3 regions of the Shewanella sp. ISS20 genome follow, and region 1 is predicted to be linked to each of the others. Evidence: predicted binding sites of a transcription regulator. Region 1 holds the regulator's gene; each other region holds the start of a gene.

What was found. The regulator MetJ, encoded in region 1, represses methionine synthesis genes. The targets are predictions, from matches to a motif close to TAGACGTCTAGACGTCTA.
Region 2: a site for MetJ is predicted at 1,487-1,504, ahead of metK (methionine adenosyltransferase). Genes of this name have one in related genera too.
Region 3: a site for MetJ is predicted at 1,657-1,674, ahead of serA (phosphoglycerate dehydrogenase). Genes of this name have one in related genera too.

Annotation. Positions count from the first base shown of each region.
Region 1 is NZ_JAWRZK010000001.1:2,430,597-2,433,870, forward strand. Features, by position in the region: gene metB (cystathionine gamma-synthase) at 1-1,122, opposite strand, end outside; gene metJ (met regulon transcriptional regulator MetJ) at 1,327-1,641, shown strand; gene AC1HDP_RS11090 (conjugal transfer protein TraF) at 1,706-2,914, opposite strand; gene AC1HDP_RS11095 (alkaline phosphatase family protein) at 3,247-3,274, shown strand, end outside.
Region 2 is NZ_JAWRZK010000001.1:2,008,600-2,011,873, reverse strand. Features, by position in the region: gene AC1HDP_RS09310 (hypothetical protein) at 1-226, shown strand, start outside; gene metK (methionine adenosyltransferase) at 294-1,445, opposite strand; gene tkt (transketolase) at 1,713-3,274, shown strand, end outside.
Region 3 is NZ_JAWRZK010000001.1:2,316,835-2,320,108, reverse strand. Features, by position in the region: gene AC1HDP_RS10620 (class I SAM-dependent rRNA methyltransferase) at 1-106, shown strand, start outside; gene serA (phosphoglycerate dehydrogenase) at 263-1,492, opposite strand; gene AC1HDP_RS10610 (NupC/NupG family nucleoside CNT transporter) at 2,163-3,274, shown strand, end outside.

The DNA of each region.
Region 1 (3,274 bases):
AGCCACTAGATCCCGTGGATCTTCAATGCCTATTGATAAACGGATCAAATTATCACTAATACCCGCTAAACGCCGCGCCTCTGGATCCATAGCTCTGTGGGTCATAGTGGCAGGAATGGCCACTAAACTTTCCACCCCACCTAAACTTTCGGCCAGCGAGAAAAACTTAAGCTCACTGAGAAAACGGGTCAATTGCGCTTGGCCGCCTTTAAGCTCAAAACTCACCATAGCGCCAAAGCCTTGTTGCTGGCGCACGGCAATGCTGTGGGCGGGATGAGAGCTAAGTCCTGGAAAATGAATCTGGCTCACCGCCGTACTTTGCTGCAATAAGGCCACCACAGCTTGGCAGTTTTCTTGATGTTGGCGCATACGCACACTTAAGGTACGCAGCCCTCTTAAGGTTAAATAGCTATCAAACGCGCCGCCGGTTAAGCCTAGCGTATTGGACCACCAGTTAAGCTTATCAGCGATAGCAGCATCTTTTGCAATCACGGCGCCGCCAACGACATCGCTATGACCATTAATGTATTTAGTGGTGGAATGCACAACTATATCAGCGCCAAGTAACAAGGGTTGCTGCAAGACTGGCGACAGAAAAGTGTTATCGACCACTAATAAGCTGTCAGTCTCTTTAAGCTTGTGGGCAATAGCAGCAATATCGACAATGCGCAGCAAAGGATTGGATGGGGTTTCAAGCCAAACCATAGCAGGCTGTAATGTTAAGGCGGCATCAATTGCTGCGGCATCGGTTTGATCTATGACTTTAAGTTGAAAATGCCCTTTGGCAGCCAAATGAGTAAACAAGCGATAACTGCCGCCATAACAATCATGGGGAATAATCAGCAGCTGCTCAGGAGTCAGTAAACTTGTGACTAGGGTGATGGCAGCCATGCCAGTGGCAGTTACTACTGCGCCGACGCCATGCTCAAGTTCAGCGAGTGCTTCGGCCAACAAACAGCGGGTAGGATTACCAGAGCGGCTGTAATCAAAGGCGCGTGGACTTAAATGATCACTAAAACTGTAATTGGTCGACAGGTATAATGGTGGCACTACCGCCCCATGCTGAGTATCACTTTCAATGCCTTGGCGCACGGCTGCAGTTGCTGTATATCTGTTGGCCATAATCAACTCCGCTTAATGCCATAATAGATGTCTAGACGTCTAAGCTAGCTTATTAAATAATCAAGGTCAATAGCCGTTTAGCGGGATAGACATCCAAACATCAAGAAATCTATTTGCATTGATCCCGAAAACACCGCAATAATTTGACTAGAGATTGTAAGGGGTTAAAATCTGCCCCGAATTCTTGATATCACAGGTGAATCAATGACCGAATGGAATGGCGACTACATCAGCCCTTATGCTGAACATGGCAAAAAGAATGAACAAGTGAAAAAGATCACTGTGTCTATTCCTTTGAAGGTGCTGAAAGTCTTGACTGATGAGCGTACTCGCAGACAAGTTAGCAACCTGCGTCACGCAACTAACAGTGAGTTACTGTGTGAAGCATTTCTGCATGCCTACACTGGCCAGCCATTACCGAATGATGAAGACCTGTCAAAAGACAAGCCTGACAGCATTCCGGCAGATGCCAAGCGTATTATGGATGAGATGGGAATCGCATGGGAAGACATGGAGTAATCCAGGTCTCATGGCAATAACAAGGGGCCTAGGCCCCTTGTTAATGTTTCAAACAGTTAATCACTCAAAACTGGTAACGGGTTTGCAGCGCAGCGCCCAGACTATCGCCAGAGCCAATCATACCGGCTAAATCTATCGAAAAAACATCACCAATGCTGACTCCTGAACCTATGGTGTAAATATCATCATGGGTAGCTTCTATGTCATAGCGATAACCTAAGCGCAAGGATAACCAGTCAGTCGCTTTAAGCTCGCCGCCCATGCGCCAATATTGGCTCGCAGTCATAGCCTCAAATGGCTTATCTTTATTTAAATCAATGTCTGAGCTCAGCATCAATCGCTGCCAATCCCAAGCCACACCTAAGGTATATTTTGGCTCAACATTAAAGCTAAAACTCTGACCATCAATAGCTAAACTGTCTAAGCTGTGGCTAATAAGATCCCGCGCGCTCAGTCCTAAAGTGAGATTGTGCAGAGGCATTATGGTCATGCCCACATCCAAATTAAAATGGGTGGCATTACTGCGGTATTTATCATCGCTAATATCATCATTATCAAAATTATTAGCGCTCGCCACATAGTTAAAACTATCTAAGCGCTGAATTTTGGGGCTTATCCCCACAGTCACAGGCATATTGACGATAGATAAGGGATAACTGAGCGCCACCCCAAGCTCAGACACAGCCCCAGCCACTGCTGTGCCACTTGAAGTTAATGAGCGCGTATCGGGCGGATTACTGGGATCAAGCGCGGCTAACACATCAAGATCCCTTTGAGTGACATCGGCGATCGCCATGCCTTCCACATAGGTTTGATAAAATACAGCGGCAGGAATGCGCCATGACGGCATAGCCACTGCGGCGCCAATAGCCGCATTAACATAGCCACTGTCACCGGCTAATTGCTCGAGATTGGTAATTAATTGCTGCCGATAGGCATCAATCTGCGCCTCATCGGCATTATCTATGGCTTGATTAAGGCCATCATAACTTTGTTGCACTTGATCAAAGCCGCTTTGCAGATCATCGCGATCAGAAAAAGTTGCCATGACTGACGGCAGTAAAAGATCGATATCATTTTTGCGACTGCTAGGTTTGGCGAGTAAGGCAGGATTATAAAACACAGATGCCGCCTGCTGACTACTAGCCACGCCAACGCCGCCCATAGCTAGTGCTCTTGCATCTATATTGGCTTGCCCAGCAAAAGCGCTAGCGCTTATGCCACTAAGACATGCCGTGGTAAATAGCAGCCATCCTTGGTTAGTTTTCATCATTATCTCCCTGATTTATTAGCTTGTAGCACATCAAGAATCATGCTGAAAATATCAAGATCTGCCTTGTATTTACTCTAGCTCAGTAAATCTTAGGCAGAGTAATATCCAGCTATTTTTAGCGGCAGTTTTAGCTAAAAAACCGCTAAGATATTAATCAAATAATTGAACAGCAAGGCGAATTTATTGGAAAATTTTTTTAATGAGTTAATCTTTATAATCAGTCTTAGCACTTTGCAAACGCAGCGCCGTTGTTTACCCTAAGCCTATCTTCAGATAATAAGCTGGATAAGCCTTTGTCCTCTTCGCCGCTGCCATTAGTGCTCGCAGGTCCCATGCTTAGGCATAGCGATCGCAGCCATA
Region 2 (3,274 bases), 420 kb from region 1:
TAAGGTATGGCGCCAAGCGCAAGGACAAACTACTCGGCTTGTAATTGAGTCTGATGATGGCTGCTTTGATTGCGGTGATGAGCGCAGTTTGCAATCGAATTTAACGGCGCTTGATAATGAGTCTATGCCAGAGCTTACGACATTAACGGCTGTGACTATGGCCGCCTTACCCTTAAGCCACTTGCCTATGCTAATGATGCAATACAATCATTTTGATCATATCTAAGGTTAGCTCAGCGGTTTTTAGGCACAAAAAAAGCGAACCTAGGTTCGCTTTTTGACTAACAACAAAGTTATAAACCGGCGTCAGTGCGCAGATCATCAGCCTTGTCAGTACGCTCCCATGGGAACTCTTCACGACCAAAGTGGCCGTAAGCCGCAGTCGCTTGATAGATAGGACGAGCCAAATCTAACATTTCAGTTAAGCCGTATGGGCGCAGGTCGAAGTGCTGACGTACCAGTTGGATCAGCTTGTCTTCAGACAGCTTGCCAGTACCGAAAGTTTCAACGCTGATAGAAGTAGGTTCAGCCACACCAATAGCGTAAGACACTTGAATTTCACAGCGATCGGCTAAGCCTGCTGCCACGATATTCTTAGCAACATAGCGAGCTGCATAAGCCGCGCTACGGTCTACTTTTGATGGATCTTTACCAGAGAAAGCACCACCACCGTGACGAGCCATACCGCCGTAGGTATCTACGATGATTTTACGGCCAGTCAAACCACAGTCACCCATAGGGCCACCAATCACAAAGCGACCAGTTGGGTTAATGAAGTACTTAGTATTGGCATTTAACCACTGCTCAGGCAGTACTGGCTTGATGATAGTTTCCATCACGCCTTCGATTAAATCTTTCTGGCTAACGCTGTCGCAATGTTGAGTCGACAACACGATGGCATCAATGCCTACAATCTTGTTGTCATCATAAGCGAAAGTTACTTGGCTCTTAGCATCTGGACGCAACCAAGGTAACAGACCACTCTTACGCACTTCAGACTGGCGCTTAACCAGTGCGTGTGCGTAAGTGATAGGTGCTGGCATCAGCACGTCAGTTTCATTGTTGGCGTAACCAAACATCAAGCCTTGGTCACCAGCGCCTTGCTCTTTAGGATCGGCTCTATCAACACCTTGGTTAATATCAGGTGATTGCTTACCGATAGCATTCAGAATCGCACATGAATCGGCATCAAAGCCCATGTCTGAGTTGGTATAACCAATTTCACGAACTGTTTTACGAGTCAGTTCTTCAATATCAACCCACGCAGAAGTGGTTACTTCACCACCGACCAGAACCATGCCAGTTTTGACATAAGTTTCACAGGCAACGCGTGCCTTAGGATCTTGCTCTAGGATTGCATCTAATACCGCATCAGAGATCTGATCGGCGATTTTATCGGGATGACCTTCTGATACTGACTCAGAAGTAAACAGGTGATTTGCCATATTCACAAAATCTCGTTAAATAAGTTAATTATGTAGAAGCATCTACATCTAGACGGCTATTCTAGATGAAATTTGCCCTATGATCACCCTCAGTGAGCAAAAATTCATGCAGTTTGTGAGCTAGTTGAGTTTTTTCACCCTAAAAATAGCCCCAAACTGATGCGTGAAAATGCGACATTTTCATTTGCTTCAACCTCGTATGTAAGGGAAAATGTGGCTCCATCATTGGTTGTTGCACGCAAGTCTCAATAATAAGCAGGAGAGAGCATGTCTTCCCGTAAAGTACTCGCCAACGCTATCCGTGCGTTAAGTATGGACGCAGTTCAAAAAGCAAACTCAGGGCATCCTGGTGCACCTATGGGCATGGCAGATATCGCCGAAGTTTTATGGCGCGACCATTTAAACCATAACCCACACAATCCTACCTGGGCAGATCGCGATCGTTTTGTATTGTCAAATGGTCATGGTTCTATGCTGCATTACTCGCTGCTTCACCTCAGTGGTTATGACTTAACCATCGAAGATTTAAAACAATTCCGCCAATTGCATTCACGTACTCCAGGTCACCCTGAGTATGGTTATGCGCCAGGGATTGAAACGACTACTGGTCCATTAGGTCAAGGTATTACTAATGCTGTAGGTATGGCGCTGGCTGAGCGTGCATTAGCCGCCCAGTTTAACCGTGACGGCCACGAGATTGTTGATCACCATACTTATACTTTCCTTGGCGACGGTTGCTTAATGGAAGGTATTTCTCACGAAGCCTGTTCGTTAGCTGGCACTTTAGGCTTAGGCAAGTTAGTCGCGTTTTGGGATGACAACGGTATTTCTATCGACGGTCATGTTGAAGGCTGGTTTAGTGATGATACCCCTAAGCGCTTTGAAGCATACGGCTGGCATGTAGTCGCTGGCGTTGATGGTCACGATAGCGCTGCTATTAATGCTGCCATCGTTGCCGCTAAAGCTGACCCACGCCCAAGCTTAATTTGCTGCAAAACCATTATTGGTTACGGCTCACCAAATAAGTCAGGTTCTCATGACTGCCACGGCGCACCATTAGGTGCTGCTGAAATTGCAGCGACTCGTGAATTCCTAGGCTGGGCTCATGGTCCATTTGAAATCCCTGCAGAAATTTATGCGTCTTGGGATGCTAAATCAGCAGGCGCTGCCAAAGAAGCGGCGTGGAATGAGAAATTTGCGGCCTATAGCGCAGCGCATCCTGAGTTAGCTGCTGAGTATTTACGCCGCGTAAACGGTGAACTGCCAGCTGACTTTGCTGAAAAAGCCGATGCTTATATTGCTGAACTGCAAGCCAATCCAGCTAGCATAGCGTCACGTAAAGCATCACAAAATGCGTTAGAGCATTATGGTAAGTTGTTACCAGAATTTATGGGCGGCAGCGCTGACTTAGCGCCATCCAACCTGACTATGTGGTCTGGCTCAAAAGCGCTGACTCATGATGATGCGTCTGGCAACTATATCCATTATGGTGTGCGTGAATTTGGTATGACCGCCATCATCAACGGTATCGCTCTGCATGGCGGTTTTGTACCGTACGGCGCGACTTTCCTGATGTTTATGGAATATGCCCGCAATGCTATGCGTATGGCTGCCCTGATGAAGATTCAAAATATTCAGGTCTATACCCATGACTCTATTGGTCTGGGTGAAGATGGTCCTACCCATCAGCCGGTTGAGCAAATTGCTTCACTGCGTTTGACGCCAAACATGAGCACTTGGCGCCCATGTGATCAGGTAGAATCAGCCGTGGCTTGGAAGTTTGCTATCGAGCGTAAAGATGGCCCAACTTCACTGATTTTCTCGCGCCA
Region 3 (3,274 bases), 110 kb from region 1:
TGATATTCAGTTTATCGAGCGTTTAAGTCAGGCATCGGATCATCCGATTGCTGGCGGCTTCCCTGAAGGATTTTATCTTAAGGGCTTAGTGGCGCGCGTGTGTTAATCGCCCGAGCACTAGTCGCTAAGTAATCGCCAGACTAGCTGGTTTAACCTTCTGTCTTGCAATAAAAAAACACCCAGATTCAGCATCACTGACTCTGGGTGTTGTTGTCTCTGATTGCCATTAATTCATGTGCTACAGCAGGCCATCAACTCAGGCTTAGTGTAACAGTCGGGTGCGAATGGTGCCGTCAATCACTTGCAGTTGCGCTAAAGCTTCTTCAGCATCGCTAGTATCAACTTCCATCACTACATAACCTATGTCGGCGGTGGTTTGCAGGTACTGGGCAGCAATGTTGATGCCTTTTACCGCAAAGGCTTGGTTGATTTGAATTAATACCCCTGGGCGATTGCTGTGAATATGCAGTAATCGCGAAGTACCTGTGTGCTGTGGTAATGACACTTCAGGGAAGTTAACCGCAGATACGGTTGAGCCATTGTCTGAGTATTTAGCGAGTTTGCCCGCGACTTCAATACCAATGTTTTCCTGTGCTTCGGCGGTGCTGCCGCCCACATGCGGGGTTAAAATGACATTGTGTAAACCTTGCAGCGGCGATACAAAGGCCTCGTCATTGGAGGTTGGCTCGACGGGGAACACGTCAATGGCGGCGCCGCTAAGCTTGCGCTCCTTTAATGCCACGGTTAAGGCATCAATATCTACGACTGTGCCGCGCGAGGCATTGATCAAAATACTGCCTTGGCGCATAGACGCTAATTGCTCTGCGCCTATCATGTTGCGCGTTGCATCGGTTTCAGGCACGTGCAAACTAACCACGTCAGAGTTGGCTAATAATTGCGTCAGGCTATGGATTTGCTGGGCATTACCGAGCGGCAATTTATCTTCAATATCATAGAAAGTAACCCGCATACCTAAGGTTTCAGCCAATATGCCAAGCTGAGTGCCAATATGGCCATAACCTATGACGCCTAAGGTTTTGCCTCGCGCCTCAAAGCTGCCAACGGCACTCTTAAGCCAACCGCCTTGATGCGCTAAAGCATTGCGCTCAGGAATGCCCCGAAGCAGCATAATAATTTCACCCAGCACAAGTTCCGCTACGCTGCGGGTATTAGAAAATGGCGCGTTAAACACTGGAATGCCAAGCTTTTCTGCGACCTTGATATCCACTTGATTAGTGCCAATACAAAAGCAGCCAATGGCAATTAATTTGCTGGCATGCTGCAAGACTTCAGCGCTCAAATGGGTACGAGAACGTATGCCGATAAAGTGAGCATCACTAATGGCGGCAATGAGCTCATCGCCAGTTAATGAGCCTTTGTGGCTAACAATATTGCTGTAGCCCGCTCTCTTTAACACTTCCATGGATGAAGGGTGCAGGCCCTCAAGTAACAGAATTTTTATTTTATCTTTATTAAGCGAGTGTTTCGCCATAGGGCACCTTCAATTGAGTGTTTTATGTCTTTGCCAAGAGCCAATAATGGGAGAAATATCAGCTTAACGCGTGTAAATCAATTGCACTGTTACCTGTATCACCTTGTTGCGCCATTGGTGGTGATTACAGTTAAAAATTAACTTATCACTTTTATCTTGAGTTGTAGAGGTCTAGATGGCTGAAGTAATAGTTTTTTATGGCGAACAATTGGCGGTAGCAATCTAGCCACACTGGCTATCACTGGCTAAGTGCTAGTGGCTGGGGCACGTTTACAAGCAGTAGCAACTAAACATAGCGAAACTGTCCCGTGGTTTTGCGACTAATGATGGCGATACTTCTTAGATTTTTTATTTCATTTTGGTAGTTTAATTTCAGAAAGTGGGGCGGGATCTGGCGTAAGGCCCAATGATTAGCAATATTTGTGGCGCTGGATTTTTGCGCGCACATGTTGTGTTTGTTTGGTTAAAACTTTGCGCTTGCTGTTGGTTTGTTGTTGGTTTGTTGTTGGTTTGTTGTCGAGCGCCTAGCAGTTAACAACAAAAAATTGATAAACCAGTGGTTAATGTTGGATATTCTAATATTCATTTAAACTAAGTGATCTTTGTCTCTTGTCCTTATTATTTCACTGGTTACACTGCTGCCATTGCGAAGACATGGGGTGTAATTTGTATGGAAGTTTTCATCAGTTTGGTTGGCATGATGTGCTTAATTGGCTTAGCGGTGATGTTGTCGGAAAACCGCCGCGCCATTAAATTACGCACTGTGCTTGGGGCCTTGATATTTCAAGTGTTCTTTGGTGCTTTCGTGCTCTATGTGCCAGCGGGGCAAGCTGTGCTTGATAGCGTGTCATCGGGGGTGATGCAGGTTATTGGCTACGGTAATCAAGGCTTAAGCTTCTTATTTGGCGATTTAGCTAATTTTAGCTTGGGCTTTATCTTTGTGATTAACGTGCTGTGCGTGGTGGTATTCATCAGCTCATTAATCGCGACCTTGTATTATCTTGGCATAATGCAATTGGTGATTGGTGTTGTGGGCGGCGCCTTATCGCGCATTCTTGGCACCAGCCGTGCTGAATCCTTATCAGCCACCGCCAATATCCTAGTAGGTCCTATTGAAGCGCCATCTATGGTGCGCCCTTTCATCAAGCGCATGACGCGTTCTGAATTATTTGCAGTAATGACCGGCGGTCTAGCCTCAGTGTCTGGCGGCACTATGATAGGTTATATCCAAATGGGCGTTGATGTTAAATACATACTCACAGCCGCCTTTATGACGGCGCCAGCCGGTTTGTTATTTGCCAAATTAATGTGGCCTGAAACTGGCACCGTTGAGAACGACATCAACAAAATCATCGACGATCAAGAAGACAAGCCTGCCAACGTATTAGACGCTGCTGCCAATGGCGCCGCCATGGGTCTGCAACAAGTGCTGTCAGTTGCCGCGTTATTGCTTGCATTCGTGGGCTTGATTTCGTTAGTCAATGGCCTGATTGGTGGCGCTGGCGCTTGGTTTGGTATTGAAAACTTAACCATGCAATACCTACTCGGATTCGTTTTAGCACCGCTCGCTTGGGTGATGGGCGTGCCTTGGAGTGAAGCTCCACTTGCGGCCTCTTTCATTGGTCAAAAGATGATTATTAATGAGTTTGTGGCCTACATGGACTTCTTAGCCATCAAAGAGCAACTTTCTGAAAAAACCCAAATTATTATCAGTTTTGCCTTGTGTGGCTTTGCCAACTTAGGCTCGCTTGCCATGGTGATTGGAGGGTTGGCGGCGCTGGC